DNA from 4 places in the Streptomyces sp. NPDC052701 genome. Region 1 is predicted to be linked to each of the others. Evidence: riboswitches for the same ligand, from Rfam matches in the RefSeq annotation. Region 1 holds a riboswitch; each other region holds the start of a gene.
The links. Region 1 has a riboswitch for cyclic di-AMP ahead of AB0L29_RS16400 (C40 family peptidase). Riboswitches for the same ligand answer to the same signal wherever they lie in the genome.
Positions count from the first base shown of each region.

Region 2: it holds a riboswitch for cyclic di-AMP, as region 1 does, so the genes downstream of both, AB0L29_RS04940 (transglycosylase family protein) here and AB0L29_RS16400 (C40 family peptidase) in region 1, are expected to answer to the same signal.
Region 3: it holds a riboswitch for cyclic di-AMP, as region 1 does, so the genes downstream of both, AB0L29_RS14225 (LysM peptidoglycan-binding domain-containing M23 family metallopeptidase) here and AB0L29_RS16400 (C40 family peptidase) in region 1, are expected to answer to the same signal.
Region 4: it holds a riboswitch for cyclic di-AMP, as region 1 does, so the genes downstream of both, AB0L29_RS19670 (NlpC/P60 family protein) here and AB0L29_RS16400 (C40 family peptidase) in region 1, are expected to answer to the same signal.

Region 1 is NZ_JBFATO010000012.1:111,096-115,866, forward strand. It holds gene AB0L29_RS16390 (helix-turn-helix transcriptional regulator) at 1-354, opposite strand, end outside; gene AB0L29_RS16395 (ATP-binding protein) at 569-1,027, shown strand; gene AB0L29_RS16400 (C40 family peptidase) at 1,736-2,209, opposite strand; cyclic di-AMP (ydaO/yuaA leader) riboswitch at 2,213-2,419, opposite strand; partial or broken gene AB0L29_RS16405 (urease accessory protein UreD) at 2,911-3,646, shown strand; gene AB0L29_RS16410 (alpha/beta hydrolase) at 3,777-4,771, shown strand, end outside.
Region 2 is NZ_JBFATO010000002.1:408,184-412,954, forward strand. It holds gene AB0L29_RS04930 (cytochrome P450) at 1-911, shown strand, start outside; gene AB0L29_RS04935 (transglycosylase family protein) at 1,131-2,165, shown strand; cyclic di-AMP (ydaO/yuaA leader) riboswitch at 2,359-2,527, shown strand; gene AB0L29_RS04940 (transglycosylase family protein) at 2,532-3,254, shown strand; gene eno (phosphopyruvate hydratase) at 3,501-4,771, shown strand, end outside.
Region 3 is NZ_JBFATO010000010.1:46,817-51,587, forward strand. It holds gene AB0L29_RS14220 (SGNH/GDSL hydrolase family protein) at 1-634, opposite strand, end outside; gene AB0L29_RS14225 (LysM peptidoglycan-binding domain-containing M23 family metallopeptidase) at 1,004-1,972, opposite strand; cyclic di-AMP (ydaO/yuaA leader) riboswitch at 1,977-2,137, opposite strand; gene AB0L29_RS14230 (alpha-galactosidase) at 2,472-4,550, opposite strand; gene AB0L29_RS14235 (tyrosine-protein phosphatase) at 4,730-4,771, shown strand, end outside.
Region 4 is NZ_JBFATO010000016.1:39,184-43,954, reverse strand. It holds gene pcrA (DNA helicase PcrA) at 1-1,690, opposite strand, end outside; cyclic di-AMP (ydaO/yuaA leader) riboswitch at 1,968-2,143, shown strand; gene AB0L29_RS19670 (NlpC/P60 family protein) at 2,202-3,332, shown strand; gene AB0L29_RS19665 (hypothetical protein) at 3,413-3,766, opposite strand; gene AB0L29_RS19660 (NlpC/P60 family protein) at 4,204-4,771, shown strand, end outside.

The sequences.
Region 1 (4,771 bases):
CTCCAGCGTGCGCATCGCGCTGGCCTGGGACTCCAGGCTGATGAAGTCCCGGTAGGTCGGCGGCAGCACCCCGCGGTACGCGTGCCACCAGTGATGCCGGCCGCCGGTCTCGTCCGAGCCCGCCAACACCAGCAGCAGTTCACGCAGTTGGGTGTCGGCCACGCCGTAGGCGTCGAGGAGTAACCGCACGTCGGCCGGTTTGACCCCGCTCGTGCCGGTCTCGATCCGGCTCACTTTCGACTGGTGCCAGCCCACCAGCCGGGCCGCCTCACCGCTGGTGAGGCCCGCCGAGGTGCGCAGCGCGCGCAGTTCGGCGCCCAGTTTCCGGCGGCGCACCGCGGGACCGTGCTGCATGGGCTTCTCCCCACTCCTTCCGTGCCGCCCGAATACGGTCTCGCGTCGCAGAGTTCACCGCATCGAGCGACAGATATATGCATATCTTGGTGGATCGCCGTCCTTCGCCGGTGTGGTGATGGCAGTCTGGCGGGCGAAGCACCAGTCCGGGACCGTACTCGAACCATCCGCTCCGTGTCGGACTACGGTCCCGTGGGAAAGGGACGACGTCGCCATGGCAGACCACCTGGAAGCATCCCTCACTCTGCCGAGCGATCCCGCCTCGGTCTCCGCGGCCCGCGCCTACGTGGTGGGCACGCTGGCGCAGTGGGGCATGCCGCGGGACACGGAAGTGTCCGACACCGTCCGGCTCATCGTCTCCGAACTCGCCACCAACGCCGTCCAGCACACCCTCGGCCAGTCGCCGACCTTCACGGTGGACGTCGAACTGAGCCGTGACGAGCGGCTGCGCATCGGTGTCACCGACAGCCACCCGCGCTTCCCCAGGCGGCTGCCCGCCGCCGTCCAGCAGGACAACGGCCGCGGCATGGTGATCATCCGGTGGCTGGCCGCGGAGTGCGGCGGCAGTCTGCGCGTCCGCCCCACCCGCGAGGGCGGCAAGACGGTCTCCATCGAACTGCCGTGGGCCGTTCCGGCCCGGCCGGTGCCCGCGGCGGGGCGGCGGGAGGCGTAGGCCTCGGTCCCGCCGTGACCGCCGGGCCGGGCCGGGGCGGCGGGGTGATGCCCAGGGCGGGGCAATGCCCGCGGCGGGGCGTGCCCCGAGGGGTACCGGCGCCGGTCCGGGACCGCCCCCGCGGCAGCCGCTGCCGGCGCCAGCCGTGGCCGTGCCCGCCCCGGTGGGCTTCCCGGCCGTGGCGCTGCGGGCGGGCCGCCCCGGCAGGGCGCCGCGCGGCCCGCGCGGCCCGCGTCGGCGGTGGCGCACCGACGCCTCACGGCGCGGCTTCCCTCCCGGAACCACCGGTCCGGGCACCACCGTCGGCGGCAGCCCGACGGCGGCAGCCCGACGGCGGCGCGGGCCGGCTCCGTGCCCGGCCCGGTGCCGCGCGCCTCGCGGGCCGGCTCCACGCGGCGCGTAGGACGGCCCGCGAGGCGCGCGGCCGCGTACGTGGTGCGCCGGACCGCGCCGAAGGGCTCGAAGCCCGAGGTGAGGGCGGGCTGTAGCAGGAAGGCGAAGAGGATCTGTACGTCCGTCCGGGTGCCGCGCGGATCCCGCAGGAACTCCACGAAGCCGCGGCCGGCGGGTCCCAGCGGTGTCCCGTTGCGCGCGGTGCGGGGACACCGCTGGGACGCGCCGGTCACGGGGGCACAGGCAACCGCCTGAGCCCGTGTCACGCCCCGGCGGGGCGGCGGCCGCCCGGCGCGCCGCCGCCCCGCCAGGGGATCACTTCACCCGGCCGTACCAGACGCTCTTGGTCCAGATCTTCTGCAGCCGCACGACGTCACCGGTCTTCGGGGCGTGCCATATCTTGTCCTTACCCGCGTAGATGCCGACGTGGTACACGTTGCTCCCCGAGTGGAAGAACACCAAGTCGCCCGCCTTGCGGCTCCTGGCGGAGATGTGGCGGGTCTTGTTGTACTGCTGGGCCGCCGTCCGGGGCAGCTTCTTGCCGGCCTTCTTGAACGAGTACAGCGTGAGCCCCGAGCAGTCGAACCTGCGCGGCCCCGTGGCACCCCACTTGTAGGGCGAACCCTTCTTGCTGGCCGCGACTTGCAGTGCCTTGGTCGCAGGCGAGGCGGCTTCTGCCTCCGAGACGAAGCCGGGCGCCACGATCGAGCCGCCCACGGCGGCGATGGTCAGGGCCGAGGCCGTACCGGCCCGGGCCATGAGCGACGGGACACGATTGAGCGCAGTCATGCGCAACCCTTCGTCAGCCGCCTGTGAAGGATGACCTGTCGGATTCGGGCTGGCGAAGTAGCCCGGCCGCGAGCGAACTCGCGGCTTCACCCCAAGGGCCGCTCGGAACTGGCGCTCCGGCGACCCGTCGTGCTTGGGTCCTCCACTCCTGCCGATCCACTCCTGTCGACCGGTCATCCGGGCGGCGGCAGGACTCGGCGTCCGCCCGGACCGCCCCGCCGCGGTGGCGGGGGCTTGTCGTCAGACACGGATCTTCACCCATGGATGTCCGAAAAACCCAACGCAACCGGGAATTTGTGTTGTTACTCACCACTCATCCGTTCGGGTGGACACCTCGGCGTTCGAGACATCGTCCAGGGGACCGAGGAGCCCCGGACCAGCGGCGGAATACCTCATTCCGGCGTGGGACCGCGCGTCTCGCGCAACCGCGAGGGGTCAAAAACAGTAGGTGTGGCTAGTCCGGAAGGGGGTAAGCCGTTTGGTCCGTTTCGTCGCCGCCCCGAACTCCTCGCCGACGCGGCAGGTGACCGCAGGGATGGGGGAGCGTCAGATTCCGGTGTCCGGGGGCAGGGTGACCCGGGCGGTGCGCCGCTCGCCGCCCTGGCCCGCGCAGCGCGCGGCGCGCGGGTCAGGGCGGCGGCGCGCATGTCGTCCCGCCCCGCTGGTGCATCGGGGTGAGCGCGTCGCGCGGGGCGGTCGCCGTGCCGGCCGGCGCCTGCGCGGCCCGCGGCCCGCGGCAGGCGTCGCCGGGCGACGCGGATCGATGCGGCCCAGCAGGCCGACGACGTCCAGGCGACGGCCGGTCACCCGGCCCGGCGCGGGCCGTGCTGGTCGGCGCCGCGAGCGGACCGCTCCGCGGTGGCGGCCGACGTGGCGGAGGGGGCCCGGCCGCGCGTCGGGCCGTCCGCCGCCGCCATCGCCCTGCCGGGGCAGGGCGGGGCGCGGGCCCGTCACGGCGTTCGGCTCACCGTCGCCGGCGCGGCCGAACCGCACCGGCTTCCCGAGCAGCCGGTCTCCCGCCGGCGGCAGCGACCTGTCCGTCACGACGCGCGTGGCCCTGACGGGCCACGGCCCGTCTCGTGCCGCGCGAGGAGCCGGTACTGGGACGGACCGGGCAGCGGCCCGGCCGGCCGGGCACCCGGCTGACCGCCGGGCGCACCGTCCTCGACCAGAACCGGCCCGCGGGCCCGGCGCCCCGGGCGGCTGGGACGGGCCCGCCGTGCTCGCGGGACACCGGGCCGTCGGCCAACTCGTCCTTGCCCGGACGGAGTTCACCGGGGAACCGGCGCCGGCACGGGTGCTGGGGAGGGCACCGCCGTGGTGCCGCCGGCCGGTCCGGCGGCGCCGGTGACCGCGGTGGCGCCGGTGACCGCGGTGGCGCCGGACGGCCCGCGGCTGCGCCGCCTGCCGTGCGAGGCGCTCACGGTGCTCGGCTGAGCTTCCGGCGAGCGAACGAGCCGATCCGTTTATCGGATTGGCAAAGAAGGGCGTCCCCCTCTGTTCCCGGGAGCCCCGCAGCAGAAAGGATCCCCCGGTACTCATCGAACAGTCCAGGGGGAGGCCCCACTTGAGGGATTCAGGACCCAAGAGACGTGCGACGGCGCTCGGTTCGGCCGGCGTGCTCGTCACGACCGCGCTCGTGGCCGGCGCGATGTCCGCGCCCACGGCGAGCGCGAGCGCGGACACCCGCCACGGCCGGGACCGCGAGGCACGGGGCGTGGCGATCGCCGCCGCCCGGGCCGCGCAGACCGGCATCGACTGGCGGGACTGCCCCGCCGACTGGGGGCTGGAGAAGCCGATCCAGTGCGGCTGGGTCACCGTGCCGCTCGACTACGCCAAGCCCTACGGCAAGCAGATCAAGCTCGCCGTCGACCGCGTCGGCAACACCGGCACCGAGGCGGAGCGCCAGGGCGCGCTCGTCTACAACCCCGGCGGCCCGGGCGGCTCCGGCCTGCGCTTCCCGCGCCGGGTCACCACCAAGAACCCGCTCTGGACGAACGTGGCCAAGGCGTACGACTTCGTGGGCTTCGACCCGCGCGGCGTCGGCAAGTCCACGCCCATCTCCTGCGTGGACCCGCAGGAGTTCGTCAAGGCGCCCAAGATGGACCCGGTGCCCGACTCCGAGGCCGACAAGCGCGCCCAGCGCAAGCTGGCCCGCGAGTACGCCGAGGGCTGCCAGGAGCGCAGCGGCGCGATGCTGCCGCACATGACCACGCCGAACACCGCGCGCGACCTCGACGTCATCCGCGCCGCGCTCGGCGAGCGGAAGCTCAACTTCCTCGGCGTCTCCTACGGCACCTACCTCGGCGCCGTCTACGGCACCCTCTTCCCGGGCCACGTGCGCCGCATGGTCGTCGACAGCGTCGTCAACCCGTCCCGCGACAAGATCTGGTACCAGGCCAACCTCGACCAGGACGTCGCCTTCGAGACGCGCTGGAAGGACTGGCAGGACTGGGTCGCCGCGAACGACGCGACCTTCCACCTCGGCACCACCCGCGACGCCGTCCAGGCCCAGTGGCTCCGGCTGCGCGCCACCGCCAAGAAGAACCCCCTCGGCGGGGT
Region 2 (4,771 bases), on a different contig from region 1:
CCGAGTTCGCGCCCCGGGTGCAGCAGCTCACCGACGGTCTCATCGACCGGTTCGCCGCCGAGGGCTCCGCCGACCTCATCCACGAGTTCGCCTTCCCGCTCCCCATCTACGCCATCTGCGACCTGCTCGGCGTCCCGCGCGAGGACCAGGACGACTTCCGGGACTGGGCGGGCATGATGATCCGGCACGGCGGGGGGCCGCGGGGCGGGGTCGCGCGGTCGGTGAAGAAGATGCGCGGCTACCTCGCCGACCTCATCCACCGCAAGCGGGAGGCCCTGCCCGCCGAACCCGCCCCCGGCGAGGACCTCATCTCCGGTCTCATCCGCGCCTCCGACCACGGCGAGCACCTCACCGAGAACGAGGCCGCCGCGATGGCCTTCATCCTCCTGTTCGCCGGTTTCGAGACGACGGTGAACCTGATCGGCAACGGCACCTACGCCCTGCTCACCCATCCCGGCCAGCGCGCCCGCCTGCAGCGCTCCCTCGCCGCCGGGGAGCGCGACCTGCTGGAGACCGGAGTCGAGGAACTCCTGCGCTACGACGGCCCCGTGGAGCTGGCCACCTGGCGGTTCGCCACCCAGCCGGTGACCATCGGCGGGCAGGACATCGCCGCCGGCGACCCCGTCCTCGTCGTCCTCGCCGCCGCGGACCGGGACCCGGAGCGGTTCGCCGACCCCGACGTGCTCGACCTCGGACGCCGCGACAACCAGCACCTCGGCTACGGCCACGGCATCCACTACTGCCTGGGCGCCCCGCTCGCCCGCCTGGAGGGCCAGACCGCGCTCGCCACGCTCCTCACCCGGCTGCCGGACCTGCGCCTGGCCGTGGACCCGGCCGAGTTGCGCTGGCGCGGCGGGCTCATCATGCGCGGACTGCGCACCCTGCCGGTGGAGTTCACCCCGCCGCGCTAGGCCCTGTCGCCGGACTCCCGCCGTCCGGCCGGAGGGCGGCCCCTCCCATACCCGCCGTACCAGCGCAAACGTGTCACACGTTCATCTCTGTGATCTCCATGTGATCTGCACGGCATGAACTTGTGACAAGTGATCGTATGCCTATACGTTCACCCATCAGCGTGGCGTGCCTGCTCGACCCGCCACGCCGGTCACTGCTGTCTTGGGAAAGGTCTCCCCATGCTCTCCGGGAACGGTCGTCACCGCCGCCCTCGCCAGGCTCCGGCTCTCCTCGTCGCGGCCGGAGTGACCGGCTCCGCCATCGCGATCCCGCTCCTCGGGGCCTCCGGCGCCAGTGCGGCCGACGGCACGACCTGGGACCGGGTCGCCGAGTGCGAGACCGGCGGCGCCTGGAGCCAGAACAGCGGCAACGGCTACTACGGCGGTCTGCAGGTGACCCAGGAGGACTGGGAGGCCTACGGCGGTCTCGACTACGCCGCGAGCGCGGACCAGGCCAGCCGCTCCCAGCAGATAGCCGTCGCCGAGAGAATCCTCGCCGACCAGGGGGTCGGCGCCTGGGGGACCTGCGGGCTGACCGCCGGGCTGGACAAGGACTCGACCTCCGTCGACATCGACACCGGGGTGGCGGACGACGCGTCGGGAACCTCCGGTTCGTCCGGTTCATCCGGATCGTCCGGACTGCTCGGGGGGGCCGGCTCCACCGGCTCCTCCCGTGCGTCCGGTTCCCCCGGTTCGGCGGAGGACCCCTCGCCGTCCCCCTCGTCCCCGTCCGACGGACCGTCGAAGAGCGCGGACGAGAAGTCAAAGTCCGGCAAACCGTCCGGTTCTGACGCCGACTCGGACTCCGGCGACAGCGGTTCGCCGCGCCCCGACGGCTCGCCGACGGCCGGCCCGGAGGGCGGCGACCCGGCCGACTCCGGCCGGACCGACGGCTCTTCCGCGCCGGCCGACACCGGGACGACCGGCTCCGGCCGGCACCGCGGCCCCAGCGCCCAGGAGACCGCGGAGGAGGGCCGCGCGGCCGCGTCGGCGGGCCGGCACGCCTCGCGCGGGGAGGGTGCCTCGCGCGGCGCGCTGGGCGGCTCGTACACCGTGCGCGAGGGGGACAGCCTGTGGTCCATCGCCGACTCCCTTGACCTCAGCGGCGGATGGCAGGCGCTGTACGAGGAGAACGAGAAGGTGGTCGGCGCGGACCCGAACCGGATCGTCCCCGGTCAGGACCTTGAGGTCGGAGTCGAACCGGGCAAAAAGTAGCGTAGTGACAGCGGGAGTTCACGTCACGGTTCGCGCTGAATGTCCCATATAAGTGCGGTGAGAGATAGATCTCAGAAGCCCTGATCGTCTTTGAAATTCCGCGGATCGCGTGTCTACGGTCGTGACCGTTCGCCACCGCGAGCCCCGGCTGCCGCAACGCCGAATCCTGCCAGCGGCCGTCCGGGAACAGTCGTCGCGTCAAGCGCCGCAGGCAGGAGCGGGGGACCCAAGGTAAGTGCCGGGCCCAGCACTTGGGGCTGGATCCGGCTAGGGGTGAAGCCGTGTCCCGCAAGGGGCGCGGCCGGGCAACTCAACCGGCCCGAACCCGACAGCTCACCTCGCAGGCGTCGGTGAGGGGATCCATCCATGCTGTTTTCCGGCAAGGGCAAGCACCGTCGTTCGTCCAAGGCCACCCGTGCCATCGCCATGGCGGGTGTCGCCGGCGCCGCCGTCGCCGCCCCGCTGATGGCGGCCGGCACCGCCTCCGCCGCCACCGCCTCCGAGTGGGAGGCCGTCGCCCAGTGCGAGTCCGGCGGCAACTGGTCCATCAACACCGGCAACGGCTACTACGGCGGTCTGCAGTTCTCCGCCTCCACCTGGGCCGCTTACGGCGGCACGCAGTACGCGGCCACCGCCGACAAGGCCAGCAAGGCGCAGCAGATCGAGATCGCCGAGAAGGTCCTCGCGGGCCAGGGCAAGGGCGCCTGGCCGGTCTGCGGCAAGAACCTGTCCGGCGCCTCGTACGACGGCGGCTCCGCGGCGGCCGGCTCCTCGCAGGGCGCCGGTTCCACCGAGACCCGTCAGAGCGAGCCGCAGGCGGCCTCCCGCTCCGCCGAGCGCCCGGCCCAGAGCCAGCAGACTCAGCAGAGCCAGCCGACCCGGCAGAGCCAGAAGACCGTCACCACCCCGACCGGCAAGAAGGTCAAGAAGGGCGACGGCGAGTACAAGGTCGTCAAGGGCGACACCCTCAGCTCGATCGCCGCGGAGCGCGACGTCGAGGGCGGCTGGGCGAAGCTGTTCGAGCTGAACAAGGACATCGTCGAGGACGCCAACCTCATCTACCCGGGCCAGCAGCTGCACCTGAAGTAAGGCGCGGCCCCGGGCCCGCCCCCGTCCCCGCGGACTCCCCGCCCCGGTGCGCGTTCCCCGTGCGCGCCGGGGCGGAGTCGTGCGCGGGAACGGGCACACCCTTTTGTTCCGAGCGGAAACAATTTACCCTCTGTTCTGTCCGACAGATGGGTGACCGGCTGGCCGATTACCCGGAGCCGGTTAGGCTCGTCTCGCAGAGCCATCGCGGTCCTGCTCACCCGCGTCACATCCAAGAAGGAGATGCTCGTGCCGTCCATCGACGTCGTCGTAGCCCGGGAAATCCTGGACTCCCGAGGCAACCCCACGGTCGAGGTCGAGGTCGGCCTCGACGACGGCAGCACGGGTCGTGCCGCCGTCCCGTCCGGCGCCTCCACCGGCGCCTTCGAGGCCATCGAACTCCGCGACGGCGACTCCAACCGCTACCTGGGCAAGGGCGTGGAGAAGGCCGTCCTCGCCGTCATCGAGCAGATCGGCCCGGAGCTGGTCGGCTACGACGCCACCGAGCAGCGCCTGATCGACCAGGCCATGTTCGACCTGGACGCCACCGACAACAAGGGCTCCCTCGGCGCCAACGCCATCCTCGGCGTCTCCCTCGCCGTCGCCCACGCCGCCTCCGAGGCCAGCGACCTGCCCCTCTTCCGCTACCTGGGCGGCCCGAACGCGCACCTGCTGCCGGTGCCGATGATGAACATCCTGAACGGCGGCTCGCACGCCGACTCCAACGTGGACATCCAGGAGTTCATGATCGCCCCGATCGGCGCGGAGTCCTTCTCCGAGGCCCTGCGCTGGGGCGCCGAGGTCTACCACACCCTCAAGAAGGTCCTGAAGAGCAAGGGCCTGGCCACCGGCCTCGGCGACGAGGGCGGCTTCGCCCCGAACCTCGGCTCCAACCGCGAGGCCCTCGACCTCATCCTCGAGGCGATCAAGGAGGCCGGCTACACCCCCGGCGAGCAGATCGCCCTGGCGCTGGACGTGGCCGCCTCCGAGTTCTACAAGGACGGCGTGTACGTCTTCGAGGGCAAGGAGCGCTCGGCCGCGGAGATGACCGAGTACTACGCCGAGCTGGTCGAGGCGTACCCGCTGGTCTCCATCGAGGACCCGCTGTTCGAGGACGACTGGGAGGGCTGGAAGACCATCACCGCCCAGCTCGGCGACAAGGTCCAGCTCGTCGGCGACGACCTGTTCGTCACCAACCCCGAGCGCCTCGCCCGCGGCATCGAGGAGGGCGCCGCCAACGCCCTGCTGGTCAAGGTCAACCAGATCGGCTCCCTGACCGAGACCCTGGACGCCGTCGAGCTCGCCCAGCGCAACGGCTACAAGTGCATGATGTCCCACCGCTCCGGCGAGACCGAGGACGTCACCATCGCCGACCTGGCCGTCGCCACCAACTGCGGCCAGATCAAGACCGGCGCCCCGGCCCGCTCCGAGCGCGTCGCCAAGTACAACCAGCTGCTGCGCATCGAGGAGATCCTCGACGACGCCGCGGTGTACGCCGGCCGCAGCGCCTTCCCGCGCTT
Region 3 (4,771 bases), on a different contig from region 1:
CGAAGGCGCCGCGCACCGGCAGCGGCGGCCAGGGCTGCTCCGGGTCGGCCGGGACCTCCAGGCCGAGCACCTGCCCGGCGCGCAGCGCCACGCGCGTGTGCCCCTCGGGCGACAGGTGCAGCCGGTCGGTGTCCCAGGCCCGGCGGTCCTGGATGCTCCTGAGGGACCACAGGTCGAGCACCGGGCAGCCGTACCGGTCGGCGATGGCCCGCACGTGCCCGTTGTACGTGGCGATCTTGCCGCGCAGGTGCTTGAGCACGGGCACGCCACGGGTGTCGAATCCGGTGGTCACCATGACGGTGCCGGCCGTCGCGGCGAGCGCGGCCACCGCCCGTTCGAAGCGCTCGGCCACCTCGTCCGGGTCGGTGCCCGGGCGGAGGATGTCGTTGCCCCCCGCGCAGAACGAGACCAGGTCCGGGGCGAGTTCGACGGCTCTGGGAACCTGCTCCTGAACGATCTGGTCGAGCAGCCTGCCGCGCACGGCGAGGTTCGTGTACCGGAAGTCGCCTTCGGGCCTGCGGTCCGCGAGCAGCACCGCGAACCGGTCGGCCCAGCCGACGAACGCCCCGTCGGGGCCGGGGTCGCCGACGCCCTCGGTGAAGCTGTCCCCCACCGCCACGTACGACCCGATCACTGATCTGCTGTCACTCTTCGAATCGTCTGCCACAGCAGCACATGATTCACCGTGGAATGTGACCTACGCGACCGTAGGCAGGGATTGACGCGCGGTGAGATAAGCCACGCCCAAAGTCTTCCCCAAGCCGGGAATACGGCGGCCCGGCGGCGCCGGTGCGGCGACCGCGCCCGGACGTCACGGACACGGGGGCGGCTCCGCACGGTCCGGCGGGCGAAGTGCCCCCGCGCGTAAGGCTCGGGGCCGTGGCGCGGGAGCCGGCTCCGTGGCCGGGCCGCCGTTTCCCGCCGGCGCCCCGGTGCGCCGAAGGCCGGGCCCCGGGATCGGGGTCCGGCCTTCGGCGGCGTGCCGGGCGGGTGGCCGCGGGGGTCAGCCGAGGGAGACGCCGTGCGAGCGGAGGTAGGCGACCGGGTCCACGTCCGAGCCGTAGTCGGGCGTGGTGCGGATCTCGAAGTGCAGGTGCGGTCCGGTCGAGTTGCCGGTCGAGCCGGAGAGGCCGACCTGCTGTCCGGCGGTGACGGTCTGGCCGGCCGAGACGGACAGCGAGGACAGGTGGGCGTACTGCGCGTAGTAGCCGTCGTCGAGCTTGATGACGACCTGGTTGCCGTACGCGCCGGCCCAGCCCGCGGAGACGACCGTGCCCGCGGCGACGGCCTTCAGGGGGGTGCCGGTCGGGACGGAGAAGTCGACGCCGGTGTGGTAGCCGCTGGACCACATGCTGCCGGCCACCTTGTAGCCGGTGCCGACGCCGCCGGACACCGGCGCGGTGTAGCCGCCGGCCGCGTCGGCGGTCCCGGCGCTCCGGCTCACGGCCGCGGCCTGCGCGGCGGCGGACGGCGCGGCGGACGGCTTCTGCGCCTTCTGGGACGACGGCTTCGCGGACGGCTTCTGCGCCGGCTTCCCGGACGAAGGCTTCGCCGCGGCCGAGGAGTTGGCGGAGGAGGACGGCTCGGCCGTACCCGCCGCCGCCTTCTCGCCGATCGACAGCTTCAGGCCGGGGTGGATCAGCGACGGGTCGTCGCCGACGGCCTCGCGGTTGTCCGCGTAGAGCTTCTTCCAGCCGCCGTCGACGTCCTGCTCGTCGGCGATCTTTGCCAGGTAGTCACCGGCCTTCACGATGTACGTGCGCACGTCCGCGTCGTTCTTCCCGGCGGTCTTCTCCCCGGTCACCGGAACGGACTGGACGGCCTTCTCCGGCGCCGACTGCGGGGTGGCGGCGTGGGCGTCGACGGCCCCCAGCAGCGGGAGGGCGAGTACGGCGCCACCGGTTCCGGCGACGGCGATGGACCGGGTGAAGCTCTGGGTCTTCGAACGGCGGTGCTTACCCTTTGCGGGCATGACGAATTCCTCTCCGGCGCCTGCGAGGTGAGCTGTCGGGTGCGAGCTGGAGATGCCCGGCCGCGCCGAGGCGCGGCTTAACCCCAAGCCGTTCCGGGAACCGGAACAGGCGTCGTACCTGTGGGTCCCCCGCTCCTGCCGTACACGGGTCAGTGGGTGCGGGCTCCGGGCGGCGGCAGGATTAGGCGTCCGTCCGGATCGGTGGCGAACGTAAGCGAACAGGACGCGCAGGGACAAGTTTGCGATTGCCCGCGCCTGCGTTTCCGGTGATTTCCGCGGACATTCCACGGTGACCCTGCGTGGATTCCGGATCATTCACCGTCCGCAAATCCCCAAGAAAAACACCTTGATTACGTGAGCATGACGGCAACGCATCGTCACGAATATGAGCCTGCTCACGCACTCGGCCCCATCTCCCCTATTTCCGGGGCACGTTATATCGAAGTTCTCTATTCGGACAGATCGGCCACTTGCCGCGAACCGCTGCGGGAACGCCCGGTCACCGGCGCCGCAGCCGCACCACGGCGGCGTCGAGGTCCCCGCGCAGCCCGGTCCGCAGACCGTGGTGCACCAGGACCGCACCCCGGTGGATTTCTCCCGTTTCGCGGCATTCGTACGACGCCGTCGGGTCGAGGCCGCGCAGCCTGAGCGCCGCGGCGGGCTCCCCGTGGCGCTGCGCCTGGAGCCAGGCGAGGACGACGGTCTCGTCGCCGAGGACGTACTGCACAGCGCTCAGCCCACCCGTCGGGGGGCGCAGCCGGTACAGGTCGCCGCGCTGCACCACGGGCCGGATCTCCTTGTAGAGCTCCACCCACTCGCGCGCCTCGGCGAGCTCTTCCTCGGTCCACCGGGTCAGGTCGCCGCCGAGGCCGAGCACCCCGGCCATGGCGCTGACGAACCGGAACCGCAGGGAGCTGGACCGGTGGTTGAGCATCGCGTTCGGGCTGTCGGTGACCCAGGCCGCCATGACCCGCGCCGGGTGGATCTGGCTGAAGCCGTGCTGGATGGCGAGCCGGTCGAGCGGGTCGGTGTTGTCCGAGGTCCACACCTGGTCCGTACGGCTCAGCACGCCGAGGTCGATCCGGCCGCCGCCGCCCGAGCAGGATTCGAAGGCGACGCCCGGGTGGGCCGCCCGCAACCGGTCCAGCAGGGCGTACAGGGCGCGGACGTGGTCCACCCACAGCCGCTGCGGATAGGGGTCGCCGGGCCAGCCGGCGTCGGTGAAGCAGCGGTTGAAGTCCCACTTGACGTAGTCGACCGGGACGCCGGACAGCAGCCCGTCGAGCCGCTCCCACAGGTACTCCCGGACGTCCTCGCGGGCCAGGTTGAGCACCAGCTGGTTGCGGAACTCCGTGCGCACCCGTCCCGGCTGGAACTGCACCCAGTCCGGGTGCGCCCGGTACAGGTCGCTGTCCGGGTTGACCATCTCCGGCTCGACCCAGATGCCGAACTGCATGCCGAGGGCGTGCACGTGGTCGGCGAGGGGCCTCAGACCGCCGGGGAAGCGGTCCGGGTCGGGCCACCAGTCGCCGAGCCCGGCCCGGTCGCCGGTGCGCGCCCCGAACCAGCCGTCGTCGACCACGAACAGCTCCACGCCCGTCGCGGCGGCCCGCTCGGCGAGCTCGCGCTGCTGCCGCTCGCAGATGTCGAAACCGGTCGCCTCCCAGGAGTTGAACAGCACGGGCCGGTCCCGGTCCGCGTCCGGGACGACGTACGCCCGCTGGTAGGCGTGCCAGGCCCGGCTGGCGCCGCCGAAGCCGCCGTCGCTCCACAGCCCCGCGAAGACCGGGGTGGTGTACGACTCCCCCTCCCCCAGCATCAGCAGGCCGGAGTCGTCGTGTCCGGCGCCGCCGGTGATCTGCACGCGGGCGTCCGGGAGTTGGGCCACGGCGATGCGCCAGGAGCCGGACCAGCCCAGGGCGCAGCCGTAGACCTCGCCGTGTTCCTCGGCCGCGTCCGTGTCGAGCGCGACCCAGGGCAGGTGCTGGTGCCCGGTGTGGCCGCGGCGGCTGCCGACGGCCTTCTCGCCGTAGGTGAGGTCCGAGCGCACCAGCCGGGACTCGGCGCCCCAGCGGCCGTGCAGCTGGGACAGCCGCCAGCCGTCGCGGTCGGGCAGGGTCCAGGTGGCGGAGTCGGCGCGCAGCACCTCGACGGCCGGGCCCTCGTTCGCCAGGGTCACCCAGCGCTCGACGACGTCCGTGGAGGGGCGCATCCGGTAGTGCAGCGTGACGGTCAGCCCGCCGTCGCGGAAGCGGAGCCGCAGCGCGCCGTCCCCGGCCGTCTCGTGCCCCTCGTACGCCCACTGCGTGCCGCGCCGCTCGGCGGTGCGCACCGACAGGGCGGGCCGGACGAACCGCGGGCCGCCCTCGACGGGGTACTCCTCGCGCCCGTCGAGCGGGGACTCGAAGGGCCACTCGTCCGGCAGCGGGCGGACGGCGAGGGCCTGCGCGTCGGCGAGCGCGATCCTCGGGCCCCAGTGCAGGTGCACCAGCTCGTCGCGGCCGGTGAGGTGGACGGCGTAGCTGCTGGCCGGCCCCGACAGGAGCCAGGTACGACCGTCCCGCGAGATCTCCGGCATCAGGCCCCCACAGATGCGAACAGGTGCGAACAGGTGCGATCGGACACCAACATCATCAGGGGTCCGGAGGCCGACGGGCAACGCCTGCGGACGACCCGGTCGGCCCGGCGGCCATGCCGTATCGTCGAGTGGTGCCCGTCGACGAGCCGCGCCGGCGGGGCGAGTGGGAGGGAGCCCCCGTGACGCAGCAGGTCCCGTCGACCGAACCCGAGCTGGCCGGA
Region 4 (4,771 bases), on a different contig from region 1:
CGGCGAGGTAGCCGGTGCGTTCGAGCACCGCCTCCAGCACGGTGGCCGGGCCCGCGCCGGACTCGACGATCGTCCGCAGGTCCTCCATCAGCGTGTTGAACCGCTTGACGGCGTTCGCGGAGCGCGCGGCCATGCCGTACGCCTCGTCGACGCGCTTGAGCGCCTGCGGGAAGCTGATCCTCTCGCGCTGGGCGAGGGCGTCGATCATGGCCTCGGCGCGGTCGCCGATGCCCCGCTTGGGCACGTTGAGGATGCGGCGCAGCGGGACGGAGTCCTCCGGGTTGGCGAGGACCCGCAGGTAGGCCAGGACGTCCCGGACCTCCTTGCGCTCGTAGAAGCGGACACCGCCGACGACCTTGTAGGGCAGGCCGACGCGGATGAAGACCTCTTCGAAGACACGGGACTGGGCGTTGGTGCGGTAGAAGACGGCGACGTCGCCGGCCTTGGCCTTGCCCGCGTCCACCAGGCGGTCTATCTCGTCGGCGACGAACTGGGCCTCGTCGTGCTCGGTGTCGGCGACGTACCCGGTGATCAGCGCGCCCGCGCCCGCGTTGGTCCACAGGTTCTTGGGGCGCCGGGACTCGTTGCGCTCGATGACCGCGTTGGCGGCGCTCAGGATCGTCTGGGTGGAGCGGTAGTTCTGCTCCAGCAGGATCGTCGTCGCGTCCGGGTAGTCCTCCTCGAACTGGAGGATGTTGCGGATGGTCGCGCCGCGGAAGGCGTAGATCGACTGGTCGGCGTCACCCACCACGCACAGCTCGGCGGGGTCCTGGCCCTCGCCGGAGGGGCCCACCAGTTCGCGCACCAGGGCGTACTGGGCGTGGTTGGTGTCCTGGTACTCGTCGACCAGGACGTGGCGGAAGCGGCGGCGGTAGTGCTCGGCGACGTCCGGGAACGCGCGCAGCAGGTTGACCGTCGTCATGATCAGGTCGTCGAAGTCGAGGGCGTTCGCCTCGCGCAGCCGCGACTGGTAGAGGGCGTAGGCCTGGGCGAGGGTCTTCTCGAAGCCGTCGGAGGCCTGGGCGGCGAAGTCCTCCTCGTCGATCAGCTCGTTCTTCAGGTTGCTGATCTTGGCGCTGAACGACTTCGGCGGGAACCGCTTGGGATCGAGGTCCAGGTCGCGGCAGACCAGGGCCATCAGGCGCTTGGAGTCGGCGGCGTCGTAGATCGAGAACGACGAGGTGAAGCCGAGCCTCCTGGACTCGCGGCGCAGGATGCGCACGCACGCGCTGTGGAAGGTCATCACCCACATCGCGTTCGCGCGCGGGCCGACGAGCTGCTCGACGCGCTCCTTCATCTCGCCGGCGGCCTTGTTGGTGAAGGTGATCGCGAGGATCTGGCCCGGGTGGACGCCCCGCTCCGCCAGCAGGTGGGCGATGCGGTGGGTGAGCACACGGGTCTTGCCGGAGCCGGCGCCGGCCACGATGAGCAGCGGGGAGCCGGAGTGCACCACGGCGGCGCGCTGGTTGTCGTTCAGCCCCTGCAGGAGCGCGGCGGGGTCCACCACCGGGCGCGCGGCGCCGTCGCGGTAGTAGGGGTCCCGGTCCGGCGGCACGTCGAACTTCCCGCCGAACAGATCGTCCGGAATCGGCTCCGGTACGTGATCGTCGTCGGGCGGCGGGGGTTCCTCCGCGTGGCCGTGCGGGGCCTGGAGGTCCGCCAGGAAGCTGTCGTCAAAGAGGCTGCTCATCGCTCTCCGAGTCTAGGGCGCTCCACCGACAGCCGCTGCCGCCCCGGGAACATCGCCGGCTCCGGGCCGCCGACGGCCCCGGAAGCCCGCACTCCCCCGGGCCCGCACTCCCGACGGTTCCTCACCCTGCATCACCGCCCTGTCACGGTGAGCGACCTCCCGAGGAAGGTCACGAAAATGTATCGGGCATATCACCCATCAACCTTCACAAGGACGACACGAGTTGGCTACCGTGCGGGCGGGCCGTACGACCCCCACCGGCGAACGACGCCGGGCCGCGCGGCCTCCGCCGAGTCCGGTGTGCCGTCGCGGCAGCCGGAGCCGGGGACCCAACCGAGACCTTGGGGTGAATCGGCCCGCCTTCCCCGCGGGAAACGGCCGTAGGGCAACCCTTCCGAAGCACGTCCGCCCGAACCCGACAGCTAACCCGGTAGGCGGAACGTGGAAGGAGTCGCCTCCCTTGGCGTCGCAGCACCGCAAGCCGCGCCCGGCGGGTTCACGCGTGACCGGTATGCGCACCCCCGCCCTCGCCACCGCCGCCCTCACCTCCGTGGCCCTGCTCTCCCAGACGGCCGACGCCGCTCCCTCGGCCGACGACAGGCCGAGCCTGGAGGAAATCGAGAAGAAGGTCGACGACCTCTACCGGCAGGCCGAGTCGGCGACCGAGAAGTACAACGCGGTCAAGGAGAGGACCGCGAAGCAGCGCAAGCGCGTCGACACCCTCCTGGACGACGTGGCCGAGCGCACCCAGAAGCTCAACGAGGCGCGGGGGGAGCTGAGTTCCTTCGCCGCCGCCCAGTACCGGACCGGCGCCGCCGCCCCGGACACCGCGACGTTCCTGCTGGCGGACTCGCCGCAGGACTACTTCGACCGGACCCAGCTGATGGACCGGCTCACCGGCCGTCAGAAGGAGGCGGTCGACGACTACGTCACGCAGCAGTCCGAGACGATGAGGAAGCGCCAGGAGGCAACCCGGAGCCTCGAGACGCTCACCGAGTCGCAGGGCGACCTGAGGACGGCCAAGGCCACCGTCCAGCGGAAGCTCGCCGACGCGCGCGAGCTGCTGTCGCGGCTGACCGCCGAGGAGCGGGCGCGGCTGGCGGCGATCGAGGAGCGCGAGCAGGAGGAGGCCGCCCGCAAGGCCGCCGAACTCGCCCGCCGGCAGGCGGAGCAGCGGGCCCGGGAGGACGCCCGGCAGCAGGAGGACGGCACCTCCGGCACCTCCGACACGTCCCCGGCCCCGGCGCCGGCCCCGGTTTCCCCCTCGGCCGGCTCCTCGTACGCCACCAAGGCCGGGAAGGCCGTCGCGTTCGCCCGCGCCCAGATCGGCAAGCCGTACGTGTGGGGCGCCACCGGCCCCGGCTCCTACGACTGCTCGGGCCTCACCCAGGCCGCCTGGAAGGCCGCGGGCGTCGACCTCCCGCGCACCACCTACGACCAGGTCGACGCCGGCACCACGGTGCCCCTCGCGCAGGCCCGGCCGGGCGACCTGGTCTTCTTCTACGACGGCGTCACCCACGTCGGGCTCTACGTCGGCAACGGGATGATGATCCACGCCCCGAAGCCCGGCACGTACGTCCGTGAGGAGTCGGTCTACTACGACGGCGAGTCGTCGATCCACAGCGTGGTGCGCCCCGCCTGAGCCCGCGGGGCGGCAGCGGCGACGGCGGGGCGACGAGGGTCCGGGCGCGGTCGGGCGTCACGCCCGCGGCGCCGGGAAGCTCAGGTCCACAGCACGGCGATGAAGACGTTCGCCGTGGTCAGCAGGCCGACCAGGCCGAACAGGCCCTTGTCGGCCTGCTCGTCGTCCCGCTTCACGTACACGAGCCCGAGGATCACGACCAGCAGCGCCAGTTTCACACCGATCTTGATGTTGTCGACGGGCTGGTCGTCGGCCTGGTTGAGGCCGACCAGGATCGCTCCGGTGACCAGCATCGTCAGCGCGCCGTGCAGCATCGCGGGGCTGAAACGGGCGGTGCCCCGGCCCATGGCCTTCATCTGGGTGAGGAAGCCGCCGAGGAGGGCGGCGATGCCGATGATGTGCAGGCCGACGAAGAGGTGGATGAGTACGTCCATGGGGCCGGAGCCTAATCACGGGCCCAGGGCCGTCCGACACCGGCCCGATGCCTCCCGGCACCCGCACATATGGGGCCATAGCACTCCACCGTCCCGGTATGCCCCGGATTCCCGCACATCGGTCATCGCACTGGGTGAAGGCGACGGCGGCGGGACGGGATCACGGTCGCACACGGTCACCTTCCGGTCTCCTCGGGGCAGTTCCGCGCAACCCGTCACCGGCCGGCGGGGGGAGGCCTAGCGTCCTTCGGCGGGTGCCCGGCTCCCCACCGCCGCCCGGGCCAGGGGCGGCAGCCGGACACCACCGCCGAGAAGGTGCGGCGGCGGCCCGCTCCCCCTGTGCGGGCCGCCGGGCGCGCGAGGCAGCCCGGCGACGGCCGTCCGTCCCGGCTGCCGTGCGCCGCACCGGGCGGTCACCGGAAAGGACGTGGAGCCAGGTGGCAGCGCACCGCAGATCCGGGCGGTCGTCGGCGGCCGGCAGGTCGGCCCGCACGGTCGCCACGATCGCCCTGGCGGGCGCGGCGACCGCGACGGGCTTCGACGGGGCCGGGCAGGCCGCGCCGACGCCGGGGCAGGTCGAGTCCCGGGTGGGCGCGCTGTACCGGGAGGCGGAGGTCGCCACCGAGAAGTACAACGGCGCGCAGGAGAGGGCACAAGCGGCCCGGCAGCGGCTGAAGAGGCTGCAGGACGAGGCGGCCCGCGGGCAGGAACGGCTCGGCTCCGCCCGGGAGGAACTCGGTTCGCTGGCCACGGCGCAGTACCGCGGCGGCGGCCTCGACCCCGCGCTGCAGCTCGCCCTGTCCGACGACCCGGACCGGTACCTGGACGGCGTCGAGTTCGCCGAGCGGGCGGGCCACCGGCAGGCGGCGGCCGTCGCCCGCGTACGCGAGCAGCTCCGCGAGATCGAGCGGCTGCGCGGCGCCGCGCGCATCGAGGTCGCCTCGCTCAGGTCGCGCCAGGCCGAGCTGAAGCGGCACAGGACGACGATCACCGGCAAGCTGGGCG